2 regions of the Aerococcus sp. L_32 genome follow, and region 2 is predicted to be linked to the other one. Evidence: riboswitches for the same ligand, from Rfam matches in the RefSeq annotation. Region 2 holds a riboswitch; the other holds the start of a gene.
The links. Region 2 has a riboswitch for fluoride ahead of ACRCJ0_RS04480 (cation:proton antiporter). Riboswitches for the same ligand answer to the same signal wherever they lie in the genome.

Region 1: another riboswitch for fluoride. It lies ahead of ACRCJ0_RS07035 (cation:proton antiporter); the one in region 2 lies ahead of ACRCJ0_RS04480 (cation:proton antiporter).

What each region holds. Positions count from the first base shown of each region.
Region 1 covers NZ_JBOEQF010000084.1:889-8,879, forward strand. The annotation lists gene ACRCJ0_RS07020 (AI-2E family transporter) at 223-1,443, opposite strand; gene ACRCJ0_RS07025 (lipoate protein ligase C-terminal domain-containing protein) at 1,561-1,761, opposite strand; gene ACRCJ0_RS07030 (SDR family oxidoreductase) at 1,835-1,948, shown strand; gene ACRCJ0_RS07035 (cation:proton antiporter) at 2,026-3,207, opposite strand; fluoride riboswitch at 3,255-3,349, opposite strand; gene gpmA (2,3-diphosphoglycerate-dependent phosphoglycerate mutase) at 3,736-4,425, shown strand; gene ACRCJ0_RS07045 (SRPBCC domain-containing protein) at 4,489-4,989, opposite strand; gene ACRCJ0_RS07050 (VOC family protein) at 5,005-5,193, opposite strand; gene ACRCJ0_RS07055 (VOC family protein) at 5,159-5,398, opposite strand; gene ACRCJ0_RS07060 (dicarboxylate/amino acid:cation symporter) at 5,668-6,870, opposite strand; gene ACRCJ0_RS07065 (M48 family metallopeptidase) at 6,978-7,694, opposite strand; partial or broken gene ACRCJ0_RS07070 (acetolactate decarboxylase) at 7,730-7,991, opposite strand, start outside.
Region 2 covers NZ_JBOEQF010000040.1:1,490-14,366, reverse strand. The annotation lists gene ACRCJ0_RS04500 (M48 family metallopeptidase) at 1-638, shown strand, start outside; gene ACRCJ0_RS04495 (dicarboxylate/amino acid:cation symporter) at 746-1,939, shown strand; gene ACRCJ0_RS04490 (SRPBCC domain-containing protein) at 2,393-2,908, shown strand; gene ACRCJ0_RS04485 (2,3-bisphosphoglycerate-dependent phosphoglycerate mutase) at 2,974-3,654, opposite strand; fluoride riboswitch at 3,788-3,884, shown strand; gene ACRCJ0_RS04480 (cation:proton antiporter) at 3,932-5,113, shown strand; gene ACRCJ0_RS04475 (glucose 1-dehydrogenase) at 5,188-5,955, opposite strand; gene ACRCJ0_RS04470 (NADH-dependent flavin oxidoreductase) at 6,252-7,451, opposite strand; gene ACRCJ0_RS04465 (MsnO8 family LLM class oxidoreductase) at 7,660-8,670, shown strand; gene ACRCJ0_RS04460 (glycine cleavage system protein H) at 8,834-9,172, shown strand; gene ACRCJ0_RS04455 (protein-ADP-ribose hydrolase) at 9,176-10,009, shown strand; gene ACRCJ0_RS04450 (SIR2 family NAD-dependent protein deacylase) at 10,084-10,968, shown strand; gene ACRCJ0_RS04445 (lipoate--protein ligase) at 10,965-11,990, shown strand; gene ACRCJ0_RS04440 (AI-2E family transporter) at 12,035-12,877, shown strand, end outside.

The DNA.
Region 1 (7,991 bases), on a different contig from region 2:
TTTTGTTATTTTCTTAAAAATAATCATTTTTACTTCAAATTCGCTTTTTCACAAATTCGGGTGTTTTTGTACATTTTTTGTATTTTTATAGATTTTGAGCCTAGATAAATGAAAAAAACGCTCACAATTAAGTGGCGTCTTTTCCTTTTATATCAACGTTTTTCTCATTTTCCACTTGTGAATGTGTCGCATGTGAAAAAGTTTGTGCATTTTTATACGATGTTACGTCTTATCAATCTCTTCTTCGATTAACGCTGGGTGACGCAGACTCTCTAAAAAGCTTACTTTTAGCTCTACATCTTGTTTCCCTGCTGCTTGACGGACTTGCTCGCGGTATTTGACATCAATCTTGATAATCTTATAGATTGAAGCTAGAACCGGCACCCCGATTAACATACCAGGAATACCCATCAATCCCCCACCAACAGTTACAGCGAATAACACCCACATAGATGGTAGTCCAATTGAATCCCCCACAACTCGTGGATAGATTAAGTCCCCTTCTAATTGTTGGACAAATAAGACGAAGATGAGATAAATCAAGGCGTAGGTTGGGTTTAAAGCGAGTAGGATCAAGACGCCGACCGCACCCGATAGGAAGGCACCAATAATTGGAATCAATGCCATTACACCTTGTAGAACGCCCAACATCGCAGCATAAGGAACTTGAAGAATAAATAACCCAACTGTCACTAAAGTACCCAAGATGATTGCTTCAATAACCATTCCTGAAATAAACTTAGAAAATGTTTCATTAGCAACTCGAGCCACATTTTCAATTAATTGGTGGATATCATCGCGAACATAAACCGTTAGCAATCGTTCTACTTGTTTGGCTAATTTTTCCTTTGAGAAAAGAATATAAATTGCAAACAAGATACCCAAGAAGATATTAGTTACTGCACCAATAGAAGTGGTTAATACCGAAACAGACGTCGTCGCTAGACCTGAAGCTATATTGTTAATGCCTCTTGCCACATTAGAGAAGATACTACCCCAATCGATATTCGTTTTGTTTGCTAAGTCGTTCACTAAAGGAACCAAAGCATCTTGATTATTAAACCAATTTGTTAGATTTTCAACAGTCTCAGGTGCCACTTCAATCAGCGTCATAATCGCAGACGCCAATTGTGGTAACACAATTACAACCGTCGCTGCTATCACTAAACAGACAACTAAGATAGCTAAAATAATAGCAACTGGTCGTCTAGATGCTTTCAAATACTTATTTTTTGCATTCGGGTATAAGTATTTTTCAAGCCAGGTCATCAATAGGTTAAGGACAAAGGCAATCATCCCACCTAAGATTAAGGGGAAAATCACTGACCAAATCATAGAAACTGCTTGGACAAGATATGACCAGTTGATGACGGCTAATATAAATACCGCAATCAAGGCCAACCATTGGACCCCTTGTTTTGTTGGACCGTTTAATTTTTTCAATTCAATTCAACTCTTTCTCTACTTTAATATATATATTTTAGCATATTATGCTAAAACTAGGTTAGTTAGAATAGTTGAATTAATCGGCCCAAAATACGGTGTTAAGTCAATATCTGTTCAAGCACTCGCTACTACATCTTCCCTTAATGTGCAGCCTACGAGTAGGTTTTCTATATCTGCAACATTTTTCTTTTCAAAAAAATCACCATAAATTCGACATTTTTGAATATGCCCCTTGACAACTTTTAAGTTGACTTCAAGTGTTCCAACAACAAGATCCGTGTTAACGGGATTGCCCCAGGTGCAATCGCTACAAATATTGCCTCAACAATGACCAACTTAAGTGACTTTGGGAGCGCCCGGATTGGTGCCTTCAGCGGTTTAAACCCAAGTGTTGGTCCACCCGAAGATATCCCATGCCGCAGTATTCTTGGCATCAGATGACGATAAATTTATGAACGGTGATATTATCACTGTAGATGGTGGCTTCACGGCGCCATTCTAAAATAAATAAATTTTCCGTAAAAAAAGCTGGTCCTCATTTTTTTGAGAGCCAGCTTTTATTTGTTTTTATATCCATATTTATCGATCATCACGCAATAGGCGATTATGGGTTTGGTCGATTAAGACAGCGCCAAGCGGTGCGGTGACTAAGATGGCAACGACCGAGATGGTTAAAATGATTTGACCATTCGGCAAGCCCATCGCTAAGGGCACCGCCCCTATGGCTGCTTGTACTGTGGCTTTTGGAAGGTAGGCAAAGATGGCGAATGCTTTTTCCTCTTTGTTTAATTGAGTGCCTAAAACAGATAAAAGTACACCAAGTCCTCTAAATACCAACAACAAGACAATTAATAGTACTGCAATGAGGCCTGAATCTTTGACGGATTCGATGGACATGCTGGCACCAACTAACACGAATAGGATAATTTCAAAGACTTGCCATAAATTATTAAAACCTACTTGAACAGATTTGGCTTGAACTGGATTGACGCGAAGCATCATAAAGCCCATTGCCATCACAGCAAGTAAGGCTGAGAAGCCAATTGGCCCTGTCATGGCTTTTTCAATCCCATCAAATAACATGGCCATCCCAAAGGATAAGATGACTGGATAGCCACCTGATAATTGATATTTTTCAATGGCTAGTGACAGTAGCCAACCCACCAATAATCCCCCAGCGATCCCTAATATGATAGAAGTTGGCATAGATAGCATGCTTAACCAATGGAATTCACCGGTTTGAGCAAGGGCTGTTAAGGCGGTGAATAGGATGATGACGAAGATATCATCCATAGAAGAGCCCGCTAGAATCATTTGCGGCACCCCTTTTTTCTTACCATATCCCTTACCCATTAAATCTAACATGCGGGCAACGACTACGGCTGGTGATGTGGCCGCGACAATAGCCCCTAAGATAGCTGCAGATAAGTATGACATTCCAAAGAATATTGGCGCCAAAATAATTGTCCCAATGATTTCTAGGGTAGCAGGTAGGAAGCTCATCAAGATGGCTGGGCGCCCTACTTTCTTCAAGTCCTGCAAATCGATATTTAAACCCGCTCTCAGTAAGATAATCATCAAGGCAATCCGTCTTAAATCACTGGATATGTCCAATGTACTTTGGTCAATTAAATTGAAAAATGATGGTCCCATGATTAAGCCAGCGATGATGTAGCCGATTAAACTAGGTAAATTCATCGTACTCAACAAGCGCCCCAATAAATACCCCACAACAATGATAAAACCTAACGATAGTAACATAATTTCCTCCTTTTGCAGGCACAAAAAAAGCTGATACGCCTGCAGTTTTACTTGCAGAAGTCATCAGCTTTTCAGCGGTTCGGTTTCGGATGGCTTAAATACCATCGCCTCGACCAGGGAGAACCTCATTCCCTCTTTTTATGCTCCCTAAGCATACGCCATTTTTCTGAAAAATACAAGGTACTATATTTTAAAATAACCCTTTGGCTTATCCTTTCTCTAGCATATTCATAAATCTACTGTTCATTCCAAAAGCACTTTGACTTATGCACCAAAAAAGGGCTTTCCCCTGTTTTGTCGATCCTCAAAAATCTATCGATTAATCACGGTTAAATACCCTTTAATAACTAACTAAACTAACCTCTTCAACTAGACAACTTTCCCTAAATAACACTGAAATATTATCACTTGTTAATGATCGTTATTAAAGAAGTTGAGGTGTCTTTTCTTGCTATCATTTTTACTTGGGTGTATATTATAGGTGAGCCTAAAAATAAAAATACAGTATCCTTGAAAGGATGGAGAAAGATGGCCAAATTAGTATTTATCCGCCACGGACAAAGTGAATTGAATTTGCAAAATGTGTTTACTGGATGGTTAGATCCGGCTTTAAGTCCTCTAGGGGTGGAGGAAGCTAAGACTGCTGGTCTAGCGCTTAAAGAAGAAGGTTTAACTTTTGATATTGTACACACTTCCCTACTAGCACGTGCCATACAAACAACTTTTTATACGCTAAATAATTTAGACCAACTTTACTTACCAGTCCACAAACATTGGCGGTTAAACGAACGCCATTACGGTGCCCTTCAAGGATTGAATAAGGCAGAAACGGCCGCTATTCACGGCGAAGACCAAGTGCATATCTGGCGCCGTTCTTATGATGTCCGCCCGCCTCAAGCGACTGCCGATACTTTTGACCGTCGCTACCAAGACCTTGATATCGACCATTTATTAGCTGGCGAAAGTTTAAAAGACACCTTAAACCGGACCATGCCTTATTGGGAAGATCATATTGCAGCTGATTTAAAAGAAGGCAAAAATGTCCTTGTTGTTGCTCATGGCAACAGCTTGCGGTCATTAACCAAATACTTGGAAGGCATTTCTGATGAAGATATTCCTAACTTAGAAATCGCAACTGGTGAACCCATTATTTATGATGTTGACGAAAACCTTCATATCTCAAACAAAAAAGTCTTAACGAAACATATCGCCAAATAACAAGTAATGACATGCAAATAAATAGCCCGGAAGCCTGGAACGTTGTGTCCCTTGACTTCTGGGCTATTTTTCTTCTTTAAAATTTGCTTCTTTAAATTGTGTTTCATAAGCTTGCGTTAACTCAACCAATTCATCTGGCAATGGCCATTGTGGTGGTTGACCGTTCATGATTTGCACGAATACATTTAAGCAATTATGCCAACCGGTAGCCGTTTGCACTACCCAGGCAAGATCTGAAAATGTATGGTTAAAATGTAATTTAGCACCAGAATTCGTTTCAGAAATCTCCATGCGTATCACATCGCGGCCATCTTCGATAAACTCAAAACCATCTTCAAGTGAAAACTTAGTAATCACCCCTTGGTAAAGATTCCCTTCGCCGTCATCAAATTTGATCAATCCGCCAACTTGGCCATCCATTTCCCCTGTTGCGAATGGATACCATTTTGAAAAAATGACCGGATCTGTCAAAGCGTTGAATACTGCCTCTTTTGACTGGTAAAAGTCCCTTTCAAAGTATAGTGTATACGAACTTTCGTTTTCAATTAATTGCCCAAATAACATCGTGTTTCCTTTCCCTTACGCTAAATCTAATAGCCTTTGGATATCAATCTTCTTCATCTGCATCATGGCTTGAATTTGTGCTGAATGATGTTGTAATTCTCCAATATTTACCGGCACAATTTGCCATGATAAACCATATCTATCTTTTACACAACCACACTGCTCAGCTTTAGGAAAAGCGGCATAATTTTTCCCAGTAATAATCTATTTCATCCTGACCCTCGCAATTAAGCGCCAAAGATATTGCTTCATTAAAACGGAAATATGGCCCGCCCTCCAAAGCAATATAAGGTTGGTTATTTAAAGTGAACTCTGCCGTAATAACTTTACCTGTCATACCCTCAAAGTATTCGTCTAAACTGGCATCTGGATAGTACTCAATCTGCTGAATTTCTGAATTTGGAATCAGATCTACTTAGAAGCGAACCGCCTCTTCACAATCGCCGGCACTAAAACATAAACAAGGTGCAATACTCTTCATGATAGCTCTACTTCATTGGGTGCTGGTCAGTCATACGCCACTAATACCTATATAGTTTACCACAAGAAAGTGAAAATTCGAACAGTCTATCCCAATTAGGCCTACCCCCACTAAAAAATGACCTACAATATTATCGACTTACCTACACTAAAATAAAAAAAGGATCCAGCCTTTACACTGAATCCTTTAGAGTAAATCTATTTAGCTTGTTCTGCTTTCTTATCTTTTTTGTAGATGGCATCGATGATAACCGCGATGGCGTTATCACCTGATACATTTGTTGCGGTACCAAATGAGTCTTGGGTGATGTATAAAGAAATGGCTAATTGGTTGAAGGCTTCTGTTAGACCAACCATTGGTAAGAAAGGTAATGCTGACATGATGGCCCCACCAGGCGCACCTGGTGCAGCGACCATGGCGATTCCTAATACCATAACGAAAGCAGCCATTGTACCAATTGAGATTGGCATTGAGTACATCATTAAGATGGCTGTCACACAAGATATGATGGTAATCATTGAACCAGCTAGATGGATAGTGGCGCATAGTGGCACAACGAAGTTAGCAATTTGCTCAGAGACGCCATTTTTCCGGGCAATTTCAACGTTTGTTGGAATGGTTGCGGCAGATGATTGGGTACCTGCGGCTGTTAACCAACCTGGAATTTGATTCTTCATCATTTTAATTGGGTTCTTACCGGCGTAAGCACCAACCACGGCGAACATGAAAGATAGGTATAGTAAGTGTAAGACGATGGCAGTAACTAATACCCGCCAAAAGACTGACATAACGGCAAATACTGATCCTGAATATGACATATCCGCAAAGTTAAAGAAGATATAGAATGGCAGGAATGGAATGACGACTGTTTGTAAGGTTAGATCGATGACCTTACCGAAGTCGGTAAATACTGTCATTAAAGCTTCTCCGCGCCCTCTTGCTCGTAGCCAAGAAATCCCTAAGCCTAACATAAAGGCGAAGATAATGGCTGCGGTAACTGAAAACATGGGTTCTAGACCAATTGAGAATAAGGCGGTTGCCCCTTCACCTGATTCTTGGATGATATTTGCCAAGTCGGAGGTGATAAACATTGGGAATAAATTGCTGGCTATAATATAGGCTAGGATGCCGGCAACGATTGTTGACCCGTAGGAAATGGCTACAGTAATCCCTAAAAGTTTGCCCGCACCTTCTGCTAGTTCAGCGATACCTGGAATAATCAGGCCGACAATCATCAATGGAATGATGAAGGTCAGGAACTCGGAGAATAGTCCAGATAATGTTTTTAATACTTGGAAGAAAATTTCTGGTAGAAAGCCAATTTGGCCGACAATGATCCCTAATATAATTGCAATTACTAATTTCAAGGCTAGCGGTATTTTAAACCCCTTCTTTGCCATATGAACAACTCCTCTAAATCATTTCTTTCTCAAAAAGAAAAAAGTCCCAAATCAACTTGGGGCTTAACTTATTTTTATGAGATTACTGCTTTTATTTTAACAGATTTTTAATGAAATACACTAGGTAATTTCGACAAAATTGCATTCGCTTCTTGCCATTTCGGAAAATATTGGTCCATTAGCTGGTAGAAACGCTTGGTATGGTCGGTTTCTAGTAAATGAACCAATTCATGAACGACGACTGATTCCAGGCAAATTAATGGTGCAGTGACCAAATTCAAACTAATCCAGATGCGTTTCTTTTGGATATTGCAGGTCCCCCATCTAGTTTTCATTTGCTTGACCCGAAATTCGTTGGCCCATACGTCCATATGGGCCATCATTTTAGGCCCGGTAATAGCTAATTGGTCTTTCAACGCTTGTCTGTAAAAAGTCATCATGACTTGTGCCCGCTCATCCTGATTCATTCCTGGTTTGACAGTTAAAACTAGCTGGTCATCCATTAATTGGCAAGATGTTGGCCCCGGTTTTTCAATGACTAGTAAAGGATAGGATTGGCCAAATAAATAATGGCTTTCGCCAGTTTCATAGTGTTTGACCTGGTCTTGGTAACGGTTCTGGATATCTGCCTGCATCCGCTCAATGCGGGCTAAGTTAGTTTCCACGAAGGCGACAATAGCAGCTTTACTGGCATATTTGGGTGCTGATATGCGCAAGTCTCCATGTGGCGGGACGGCTTTTAAGGTCAAGTTTTTATAGTTGGCCTGCTTGGTTACTTGAATGGGATAGCCCGCGATGGTCATATCAAGTTTAATAGCTAGCACCTCCCCGTGCGCTTTTTTTGGGCAAAATGACTACCTTATTCACTCTCGTTAATTTCTGTAATGAGGTTATCATAATTTACTGTGGCATTCATGAAAGCCGGATTATTGGTTGCGAAATGCTGGTGGAAGTCGGTGACGGTTTGGACGGATACGTCTGCATGATTAATCGTATAATCAATAATGTGCCCACCAAAATTTTTGTCTTCGCTGATAAAATGGCAATGAAAGCCTTGTTTAACTACACCTTCAAATAGGTAAGGACCGTAAATCCCGATGCAAGTACCCTTGACGTTTTCT
Region 2 (12,877 bases):
CCTTAAAAGCCGTCCCGCCTCATGGATACCTGCGCATTTCAGCACCCAATTATGCCAGTAAAGCTGCTATTGTCGCCTTCGTGGAAAACAACTTAGCCCAAATTGAGCGGATGCAGGCGGATATCCAAAGCCGCTACCAAGACCAAGTCAAACGCTATGAAACCGGCGAAAGCCATTATTTATGGGGCCAAGCCTATCCTTTACTAGTCATTGAAAAACCGGGTCCGACGTCTTGCCAATTAATGGATAACCAGCTAGTTTTAACTGTCAAACCAGGTATGGACCAGGTTGAGCGGACACAAGTCATGATGACCTTTTACAGACAAGCGTTGAAAGACCAATTAGCTATTACCGGGCCTAAAATGATGGCCCATATGGACGTATGGGCCAATGAATTTCGGGTCAAGCAAATGAAAACCAGATGGGGGACCTGCAATATCCAGAAGAAACGCATCTGGATTAGTTTGAACTTGGTCACTGCACCATTGATCTGCCTAGAATCAGTCGTTGTTCACGAATTAGTTCATTTACTAGAAACCAACCATACCAAGCGTTTCTACCAGCTAATGGACCAATATTTTCCGAAATGGCAAGAAGCGAATGCAATTTTGTCGAAATTACCTAGTGTATTTCATTAAAAATCTGTTAAAATAAAAGCAGTAATCTCATAAAAATAATTTAAGCCCCAAGTTGATTTGGGACTTTTTTCTTTTTGAGAAAGAAATGATTTAGAGGAGTTGTTCATATGGCAAAGAAGGGGTTTAAAATACCGTTAGCCTTGAAATTAGTAATTGCAATTATATTAGGGATCATCGTCGGCCAATTTGGCTTTCTACCAGAAATTTTCTTCCAAGTATTAAAAACATTATCCGGATTATTCTCTGAGTTCCTGTCCTTCATCATTCCATTGATGATCGTCGGCCTGATTATTCCAGGTATCGCTGAACTAGCAGAAGGTGCGGGCAAACTTTTAGGGATTACCGTAGCCATTTCCTACGGGTCAACAATCGTTGCCGGTATCCTAGCCTATACTGTGGCCAGCAATTTATTTCCAATGTTTATCACCTCCGATTTGGCAAATACCATCCAAGAATCAGGCGAAGGGGCAACCGCCTTATTCTCAATTGGTCTAGAACCCATGTTTTCAGTTACCGCAGCCATCATTTTCGCCTTTATGTTAGGCTTAGGGATTTCTTGGCTACGAGCAAGAGGACGCGGAGAATCTTTAATGACAGTATTTACCGACTTCGGTAAGGTCATCGATTTAACCTTACAAACAGTCGTGATTCCATTCCTGCCATTCTATATCTTCTTCAACTTTGCAGACATGTCATATTCGGGTTCAGTATTCGCCGTTATGTCAGTCTTTTGGCGGGTATTAGTCACTGCCATCGTCTTACATTTACTATACCTAGCCTGCATGTTCGCCGTGGTTGGTGCTTACGCCGGTAAGAACCCAATCCAAATGATGAAGAATCAAATTCCGGGTTGGTTAACAGCCGCAGGTACCCAATCATCTGCCGCAACCATTCCAACAAACGTTGAAATTGCCCGGAAAAATGGCGTCTCTGAGCAAATTGCTAACTTCGTTGTGCCACTATGCGCCACTATCCATCTAGCAGGTTCAATGATTACCATCATATCTTGTGTGACAGCCATCTTAATGATGTACTCAATGCCAATCTCAATTGGTACAATGGCTGCTTTCGTCATGGTATTAGGAATCGCTATGGTCGCTGCACCAGGCGCACCAGGTGGGGCTATCATGTCAGCTTTACCATTCTTACCAATGGTTGGTTTAACAGAAGCTTTCAATCAATTAGCGATTTCTCTATATATCACGCAAGATTCATTTGGTACTGCAACAAATGTTTCAGGTGATAATGCTATTGCTATTATTGTGGATGCTATCTACAAAAAAGATAAAAAAGCCGAATAAGTAAAGTAATTTAATAGATAATAAATAAAGGATTCAGTATGAAAGCTGGATTCTTTTTTATGACAAAATAGGGTGCTTGACTTGATTTGATATCGGGAGTTCGAATTTTCACCTGCTTGTGGTAAACTGTATAAGGATTAGTGGCGTCTGCTCGGTAAATCTTATTGTGGCAACGTGTACTTTAAATAGCCAGCTATATATTTCTTTAAGTGGTGGACCCTATTGCCACTTCCAATTGAATGAAGCAATCTCTTTAACAATTCATTGTAATAATCAGGGGAGATTGATTATTACTAGGAAAAGTTGACAGTTGTTAAAGAAGTTGAGCAGTGTGGTTGGCTAAAATATAAATATGGGTTATCATAGCAACTTGTGTCTGTAAGTATTGAAAAATGACGAGAAAAGTCAGTACACATTTAAGCGATGATGTAGATGAAGAGGATTGAAATCCAAATGCTAATAAATTTAGCTTTAGGGAAAGGAAACAACATGTTATTTGGGCAGTTAATTGAAAATGAAAGTTCATATTCTCTATACTTTGAAAGGGAATTTTATCAGTCAAAAGAAGCTGTATTTGATGCTTTGACTGATCCAGTCATTTTTTCAAAATGGTATCCATTCGCAACTGGAGAGATGGATGGTCAAGTTGGAGGGCTCATCAAATTTGATGATGGAGAAGGTAATCTTTATCAAGGGGTGATTACCAAGTTTTCACTAGCTGATGGTTTTGAATTTATTGAAGATAGTCGAGATGTGATGCGTATGGAAGTTTCTGAAACAGCATCTGGTTCAAAGTTACATTTCTACCATACATTTTCTGACTTAGCTTGGCTAGTGCAAACTGCTACAGGTTGGCATAATTGTCTTAATGTATTCGTTCAAATTATGAATGGACAACCACCACAATGGCCATTGCCGGATGAATTAGTAGCGTTAACGCAAGCTTATGAAGAGATATTTAGAAAATAAAAAATAGCCTAGAAATTAGTGGCCTAATCTGCCAAAAATTCCGAGCTATTTTTTTATTTGCTAGTTTATTTTTTGGTTAAAACTTTTTTATTAGAAATATGTAACTTTTCATCAATATCATAAATAATCGGTTCACCTGTTGCGATTTCTAAGTTTGGAATATCTTCATCAGAAATATCTTCCAAATACTTCGTTAGAGATCGCAAACTGTTACCATGCGCAACGACAAGGACATCTTTACCTTCTTTTAAATCAGCTGCAATAAGGTCTTCCCAGTAAGGCATTGTTCGATTTAGAGTATCCTGCAAACTTTCACCAGCTAATAAGTGGTCGATATCTAAGTCTTGATAACGTCGGTCAAAGGTATTGCTTGTGGCTTGTGGTGGACGTACATCATAGGAACGACGCCAAATATGTACTTGGTTGTCACCGTGAATCGCAGCTGTTTCTGCTTTGTTTAAACCTTGAAGGGCACCGTAATGGCGCTCGTTCAACCGCCAGTGTTTGTGGACTGGTAAATAAAGTTGATCTAGATTTTCTAGTGTATAAAAAGTTGTTTGAATGGCGCGTGTTAATAGGGAGGTATGTACGACATCAAAAGTTAAACCTTCTGCTTTAAGCGCGAGACCCGCTGACTTGGCTTCTTCTACTCCTAGTGGACTTAAGGCTGGATCTAACCAACCTGTAAACACATTTTGTAAGTTCAATTCACTTTGCCCGTGGCGGATAAATACTAATTTAGCCATATTGTCCCATCCTTTCATGGATACTTTTGACTGATTTTTAGGTTCACCTACACTATACACCCATGGCAAATTGATAGCAAGAAATTTTCACTAAAGGCTTGTCTTATATTGAAGAAAACCCTATACTAAGGAATATAGAAAAGGGAATGAGGTTCTCCCTGGTCAAGTGGATGGTTATTGAAAATCATCTTATACCGAACCGCTGAAAGGCTGATGACTTCTGCAAGTAAAATTGCAGGACTGTCAGCTTTTTTTGTGCCTGCAAAAGGAGGAAAAAATGTTACTATCGTTAGGATTTATGATTATTGTGGGTTATCTATTGGGGTGCTTGTTTGATGCCCTAAATTTACCTAGTTTAGTTGGCTATATTATTGCGGGTCTATTAATGGGGCCGGCTATATTTAACTTGATTGGTCAGGAGACCTTAGCTATCTCAAGTGACTTAAGAAGAATTGCATTGGTGATTATCTTGCTTAGAGCAGGCTTAAGTATTGATTTACAAGATTTGAAGAAAGTAGGACGTCCAGCCATATTGATGAGCTTCTTACCAGCTACCATAGAAATTATTGGTACGATGATATTAGCGCCACTATTTTTTGATATGTCTTACCTATCTGCAGCAATTCTAGGTACTGTTATTGCCGCTACATCACCAGCCGTTGTTGTTGCCCGTATGTTAGATCTAATGGGTAAGGGATATGGACAGGAAAAAGGGGTACCGCAGATGGTTCTGGCGGGTTCTTCCATGGATGATATCTTCGTCATCATTATTTTCACTGCTTTAACAGCCCTAGCCCAAACGGGGGAATTCCATTGGTTAAGTATGGTTGCCATGCCTACGTCTATTATATTAGGTATTGCTGGTGGCTTGGTGGTCGGTTGGCTACTATCCTTGCTAATTGAAAAATATCAACTATCAGGTGGTTATCCCGTTATTTTAACATTCGGTATTGCTATGCTATTTGACGGACTTGAAAAAGTGATGACCGGGCCTATTGGTTTTTCAGCCTTGCTTGCAGTGATGGCTATGGGATTCATGATGCTTCGAGTTAATCCAGTTCAAGCTAAAGGCGTACAAATAGGTTTCAATCATTTGTGGCAGGCCTTTGAAATTGTTTTATTTGTATTAGTGGGCGCCAGTATGTCCATTGAATCAGTCAAAGACTCTGGCATGATTGCAGTATTATTAATTATTCTATTATTAGTATTTAGGGCGGCTGGTGTTTTACTGTCTCTTGCAGGAACAAAATTAAATAAAGCAGAAAGATTATTTGCTGTTTTTGCCTATATACCTAAAGCGACCGTACAAGCCGCTATAGGTGCTGTACCCTTAGCTATGGGATTAGCAAGTGGTCAAACAATCTTAACCATATCTGTTGTGGCTATTTTAGTGACCGCGCCTCTTGGTGCAATTCTGATTGATCAAACACATAATCGTCTATTAAAGGATGACCGATAATATATAGAAAAAGCTGGACTCGTAAAATGAGTACCAGCTTTTTTTGAGTAGAGAATATGTAAAATATGAATGAATTAAAATGGTGCAGTGAAACCGCCATCTACGGTAATGATATCACCGGTAATGAACTTAGCATCGTCTGAAGCTAAGAAGACTGCTGCATGGGCAATATCTTCTGGATGACCAATGCCAGGGTTTAGGGCACTCACGCCTCCGATACGGCTGTTGCCAAAGTCACTTAAATCTGTCATCGTTGAAGCGATATTTGTAGCAATAGCACCTGGCGCAATCCCATTCACCCGGATGTTGTGTTTGGTATACATAAATGCGGTTGATTTTGTCATTGCAGATACGGCATGTTTAGAAGCAACATAGGTTGTTCCTGCAACACCATGGATTAAGCCCCCGATAGAAGTGATGTTGATGATGTTACCTGGTTTATCTTCGTTGAGCCAATAATTAATTGCTGCACGCATCCCATACATGACACCATTCACGTTAACTGCGATAACCCGGTCAAACTTTTCGGTATCAATTTCAGCAACGGGTTCGTTTTTATCCATGATACCGGCATTGTTGACTAAAATATCTAATCCACCATAGGTATCGATGGCTGTTTGGATAGTAGCGACTACCTGATCGTTGTCTGATACATCTACTTGAACAGCAGATGCTTGACCACCACCAGCAATAATTTCTTCAGCAACAGTTTCAGCACCTGACATATCATAATCTGCGACGATTACTTTAGCACCTTCTTTAGCGTATACTTCTGCAATACCCTTACCAATTCCCGAGGCAGCCCCTGTAACGACGGCTACTTTATCTAATAATTTTGTCATGATAATCCTCCTAAGATTGTCGACCGATCATATGTTCAAGCATTCGCAAATTAGACTAAAAAAATAATAATATAAGTTGTTTTGTTTAATGTAAGCCCTTTCCTATCTACAATTATATTGTAAGAAATTTCGCAAATTATTGCTAGTTTTATCATCATAAAATCGAAATAAAAAACATGCACTTGTCATTGATAGTGTACTATCAAGTTAAAGCGCATGTTATATAAGGGATTTGGATTTTCCTAGTGCTTAGTATAGCTAATAAACGTTCAGCTACAATTAGATAATATATTGAACTATTTTTTCACATCATAATTATTTTCGTGTTCACGTAATTTATCACGGGCTTCTTTTGGTAAACCTTTACCGTAATCCATCATACGAACGATATCCTTGAAGGCCGCTTTGGGAATAGCTAAGTCATCGATATCTTTATTGGTTAGCTGTAAGTAGATTTCATCAGCTTTTCCAGCAGTCAACTTGTTAACAAAGTCAGGTTCTGTGATGAATGGGGAAGACATGCCCACCATATCTGCGTATTGGATAGCTTCCATGGCTTTCCCTGGAGAATTAATACCGCCTGTTGCCATCATTACCACACGGCCATTTAAGTGGTCATGGACAATTTTATTGACAGGTTGACCGTAATATTGGCCTTTAGCACGAACGGTGTGTTGGAAGATGTTTTGTCCCCAAGAGGCAATGGCTAAGTAGTCTAAGTCTGCCACTTCAAGGATCCAGTCCACCCATTGGTTAAATTCTTCAACAGTATAGCCGATTTCATTCCCGCGTGTTTCTTCAGGCGTACCGCGGAACCCAAGAATAAAGCCTTCAGGCGCTTCTTCATTGATGACTTTTTGAACTTCTTTAAAGACTTCTAAGCCAAAACGTGCCCGGTTTTCTAAAGTATGGCTACCATATTCATCTGTCCGTTGGTTTGAGTAAGGGGAGAAGAAAGTCTGCATGAGTAAGCGTTGGGCTGCAGAAATCTCTACACCAGCAAAACCTGCTTTAATCGCACGGCGGGTTGCATCACCGTATTGACGGATCACTTGTTTAATTTTTCGTGGTGACATTTCGAGCACTTGGTGGTCGATTGGTGTGTGCAATGTCTGCGGACTTGGACCGTAAACAGTATAGTAATCAAGAATTGCTTGATTGGCAAAACGACCAGCATGGGTTAGTTGCAGAATAGCTTTAGCACCCTCAGCTTGCATTGCGTCAGCCATTTTGCTTAAACCAGGAATGGCGCGATCATCGTCAGCTGAGAAACCATATTCAAATAATTGACCATAAGGCTCAATATAAGCAGCACCTGTCACTTGGATAGGGGCAGATTTGGCCCGACGACTGGCGTAATCAAGGTCTTCTTGGGTAATGAAACCCTCTTGAGTAGAAGAGTTGGTAACGATTGGAGATAATGCAAAGCGGTTTTCAAGGACTTGACCGTTGGGTAGGGTCACTGGTTCTAATAATGTCTTATAATCTTGTGTCATCATTTGATTTCCTTTCTATGAACGCATACGAAGTGAATGTTTGAAAAATGCATATTTTGTATGCGTATTCAAAAAAAGCGTTTTATGCAAACATTTGAACAGTTTATATGATATCATGATAATAGTTAAAAAGGCTAGTCCTGTTATTTGTGAATAGAATTATAAACTCATAGTATAACAGTTTGTAAAAGTAAAGGAGTACAGATTCATGACGGATACAGTGAAATTTAATATCCTTGATTTCGTCGCTCGTGACCTAGGAAAAAATGACACAGACGCTTACAATGATACCCTTCATTTAGCTAAAAGGGCAGAAGAATTGGGCTATCATCGTTTTTGGTTTGCTGAACACCATAGTTTAGCAGCCTACCCATCGGCTGCCCCCGAAATCATGATGACTTATCTATTAAGTCAGACTAAGCGGCTTAAATTCGGATCAGGTGGGGTGATGCTACCTCATTATGCCCCATTAAAAGTGGCAGAGGTTTTTAATACGATTGCCCATTTATATCCTGGTCGTGTAGATTTAGGCATGGGCAATAATCCAGGCCGCCAAGCGGTTCGAGATGCTTTAGACAGCAATCTTAAGGGTTACAAAGATAACGAAGAAGCCATGCGGGAAGTAAGGGATTTTGTTAGCCAAGCACCCAATAACTATGGCGACCTGCAAGCCTATCCAAGACCTGCTACACCACCAACCTTGTGGACCTTATCAGCCAGTGAAGCATCTGCTTATAAGGCAGCCCGCTTAGGCATTGGCTACGTCTACAGTTTATTGTTTAACCAGGATGAGGATGCTATTGAAGCAGCTGGGCGGATTGCGAAAATCTATCGTGACAACTTCCAACCATCGGTCACTTTAGCTAAGCCTCAATTTATGGTTTCAGCCTTCATTGCTGTTGTGCCAGAGGGAACTGATATCAAGCCACTTCAGCGAGCTTTTGAGCTATGGATTCTTGGGAAAAAAGACTACAGTGAATTTGACCACTTGCCAACGATTGAAGAAGCAGCCAATTATCAATTTACGGAAGCCGACCATGCGAAAATGGCCCGTAACCGTAAAAAACTGATTATCGGAGATATTCAACAAGTCAAAGGTCAAATCGAGCAAATTATTCAGCTGACAGCTGCCGATGAATTTATGGTCATTCCAACTGTCCCAGGCGTCAAGCGCCGGCAAGAACATTTAGAATTGATTGCTCAAGCTTTTGATTTATAGTCTTGATCTAGAGAATATGTGTATAGCATCAGCTAAATTTTAAAACTATATTCTATAGTACAATCATCACAAATGAAACATTAGCCAAGCAAGTAAAAACATGCTACATTAAAAAAAATTAGAAAAATATAACAAAACAATCAATCTTTTAGGAGGAAACAACATGCGCAAACTAGCAAATTACTTATGGGTAGAACAAAACGGAGACGAATTCACATTTATCATGACACCAGAATTGCAAGATGATATTGGTACCGTTGGCTACGTAGAATTTATCACCAAAGAGGGTGACCAAGTCGAAGAAAACCAAGCCATCTTAAACTTAGAAGCATCTAAAACAGTCTTAGAACTGCAAGCGCCATTAGCAGGAACCATCACAGCCATCAACAAGGCTACAGAAGACGCACCAGAACAATTAAACTCAGAAAAAGCCGATGAAAGCTGGGTTTACAAAATGACCAACGTAGACCAAGACGCCTACGACAAACTACCAGAAGCCTAGCACATGGTAAAACAGCTCAACCAACTCATCCAATACCTATGGGACCAGCAAACAAATTTAACCAATCATCAAAAAGCCTATAGAGATGATTTGAAAAGGGCAGGCATCGTCCAAGCTGACAACAGCCTAGACATAACCGCCATCCCTGATGACCACAGTCGCTGGACGGTTTTTAGAGGTTTAGTCAATGTACGCGATGTCTACCAACCAAGCCCGGAATACTTACTGGCAGAAGAATCTCTACTTCAAGCCAATCTAGCGCCAGCTGCCAGCCCAGACCAATGGCAAAAAAGCCAGTTGGACCAACGTATTTTTCTTTGGCAAGGGGATATTACCCGCTTGAAGGTGGATGCCATTGTGAACGCGGCTAATAAGAATGGACTAGGTTGCTATATTCCAAACCATCATTGTATAGACAATACAATCCATACAATGGCGGGTGCTCAGGTAAGAACGGATATGGCTAAGGCATTAAATGGCCGTAAACTGCCAGTGGGGAAGGTCATGGTTACAAAAGCTTACAACTTGCCAGCAAAATTCATTTTTCACACGGTGGGGCCGGTGATTTATAAGGAACCTGTGTCAAAAATGAACCAAGATTTGTTGGCAGCTTGCTACCTAAATTCCCTAAAAGAAGCGGATGCTAGAGGACTTTCGACTATTGCTTTTTGTAGCATTTCAACTGGTGAGTTTCATTTTCCAAAGGCATTAGCCAGAGATATTGCCATTCAAACAGTTCAAAATTATTTAAAGGAAACGGATAGTTCATTACAGGCTGTCTTTAATGTCTTCTTGGATGAAGATTTGGCCTTATATCAAAAAGTTTTAATCAATTAAATAACGCATTTTTGGAGTAGGTAGGCTAAAAACTAGCTGCCTACTCTTTTTACAGGAAAGGAAGAAGTATAGGTATGTGGAAATCCTTTGAGGACCCTACAGAAAATCAAGCAAGTATGTTAAAAGAAGCAATAACTGAGGCAGATGCTGTAGTTATCGGTATCGGGGCTGGCATGTCGGCTGCAGATGGCTTTACCTATGTGGGGCCGCGGTTTGAAAATAATTTCCCTGACTTTATTGAGAAATATGGTTTCTTCGATATGTTACAAGCTAGTTTATTCGATTTTCCATCGACGCAAGAATATTGGGCTTTTGAATCACGTTTTATCGCCTTAAATTATCTTGATCAACCAGTTGGAGAATCTTACATTGCGTTGAAAGATTTATTAAGAAGTAAACCACATCATATTATTACGACCAATGCCGATAATGCCTTTGCGGCTGCTGATTATGATATGGATAAGGTCTTCCATATTCAAGGAGAGTATATCTTGATGCAGTGTAGTCAAATGTGCCATCAAGAAACCTACCGGGATGATGATTTAATTAGAGAAATGGTAATAAGGCAAGAAAATATGGAGATTCCTTATGATTTAATTCCGCGTTGTCCAAAATGTGGGGCTGTTATGGAAGTAAATAAACGAAAAGCAGGTAAAGGGATGGTTGAAAGTCCAGATTTCTTTGCACAAAAAGCACGCTATGATGCCTTTTTGGATGAATACGAGGGACAAGCTATTCTCTTTTTAGATATCGGGGTCGGTTATACCACGCCACAATTTGTAAAGACACCTTTCCAAGAGATGACGGCTAAAAACCCTAAAGCGATGTATGTACCAATGAATAAGAAATTATACCGCATTCCTGACCACTTAAAACAACAAACGTATCGTTTAGATGAGGATATTGCAGAAACGATTATTGGTGCAAATGCTTTAATGCAGGAGGCGTTAGTTGAATGATTGTAATAGAACCCATTCGAAACGGTGAATATATGATGGATGGTGCTTACGCCTTAGCGGTCCAAGTCTATGTGCAAGAGCATCTTGAAATTACAGAGCCGATATTGTTACCTTATATCGTAGGACCAACTGTCCAGGTAGGGCGTTTCCAAAATTCCTTAGTAGAGGTTAATGAAGCATATGTGAAAGCACATGATATCTTACTAGTCCGCCGTGATACCGGTGGCGGAACCCTTTATCAGGATGCAGGACACGTTAACTTCTGTTTCCTATATCCTGGTGCTACGGATATTTATGGTAATTATGCCAAGTTATATCAACCAACTATTGATGCCTTAGAAAAATTTGGGGTGAAAGATCTGAGTCAAAGTGGCCGTAATGACCTAGAAATTGCTGGGAAAAAGATTTCAGGGGCTGCCATGACCATGAAGAATAATTTAGTATATGGTGGCTTCTCCTTAATGCTTGATGTCGACTATGATGCTATGGTCAAAGCCCTCAATCCTAATGAAAAGAAAATCATTTCAAAAGGGATTCAATCCGTTCGCGCTCGGGTAACGGATATTCGAAGTCATCTTGCACCAGCTTATCAGAACTTATCTAATTTTGAATTTAAAGATCTTATGGCCGCAGAATTCTTAGGGATAGACGATATGCATCAGGCCAAACGGTATGCGCTTAGTGATGAAGATTGGGCAATCATTGACCAGATGGTAGCGGACAAATATAAGAATTGGTCCTGGAATTTTGGGAATAATCCTAATTATGCCATCAAAAATGATATACGCGTTCCGGGTGTTGGAACACTTGAAGTAACCTTGGAAGTTGCTAAGGGGCATATTCAAAAATGTCGGATTTATGGTGATTTTTTTGGAAAGAAAGACATAGCAGATATAGAAAACCTACTCATAGGCTGTCCATTAAGGGAAGATGCAGTAGCGAGCGCTTTAAACGATATTGACTTAACGCCGTATTTTGGTTCGATTGATTCAACTGTTCTAACTAACCTAGTTTTAGCCTAATATGTTAAAATGTATATATTAAAGTAGAGAAAGAGTGGATTGAATTGAAAAAATTAAATGGCCCAACAAAACAAGGGATACAATGGTTGGCCTTGATTGCAGTATTTATATTAGCTGTCATCAATTGGTCCTATCTTGTACAAACTGTCACGATGATTTGGTCAGTGATTTTTCCCTTAATTTTAGGTGGAATGATTGCCTTTGTCTTAAATTTATTGATGACTTGGATTGAAAAATACTTATACCCGAATGCAAAAAATAAGTATTTAAAAGGTACAAGACGACCAGTTGCAATTATTTTAGCTATCTTAGTCGTCTGCTTAGTGATAGCGGCGACGGTGGTAATTGTGGTACCACAATTGGCTTCAGCAGTGATGACCTTGATTGATGTAGTGCCGGAAGCAGTAGATAATCTAACAAATTGGTTTAACAATCAAGAAGCATTGGTTCCTTTAGTGAATGACTTAGCGAACCAAGCGAATATCGATTGGAACAGTATCTTCACTAATGTAGCAAGTGGTATAAACAATGTAGCTTCAAGTCTAGCAACGACGTCTGTTTCGGTATTGACGACTTCGGTTGGTGCTATAACTAATATCTTCTTAGGCATTTTGTTTGCGATTTATATTCTTTTTTCAAAGGAAAAATTGGCCAAACAAGTGGATCGGTTGCTAATAGTATATGTCCGCGATGATATCCACCAATTAATTGAAAATGTGGCTCGAGTTGCTAATGAAACATTTTCTAAGTTTATTTCAGGAATGGTCATTGAAGCGATCATCTTAGGTGCTTTGGTAACAGCGGGGTTATTTATTCTGCAAGTTCCTTATGCTGCGATGTTAGGTGTCCTTCAAGGTGTGATGGCATTGATTCCGATTATAGGTGCC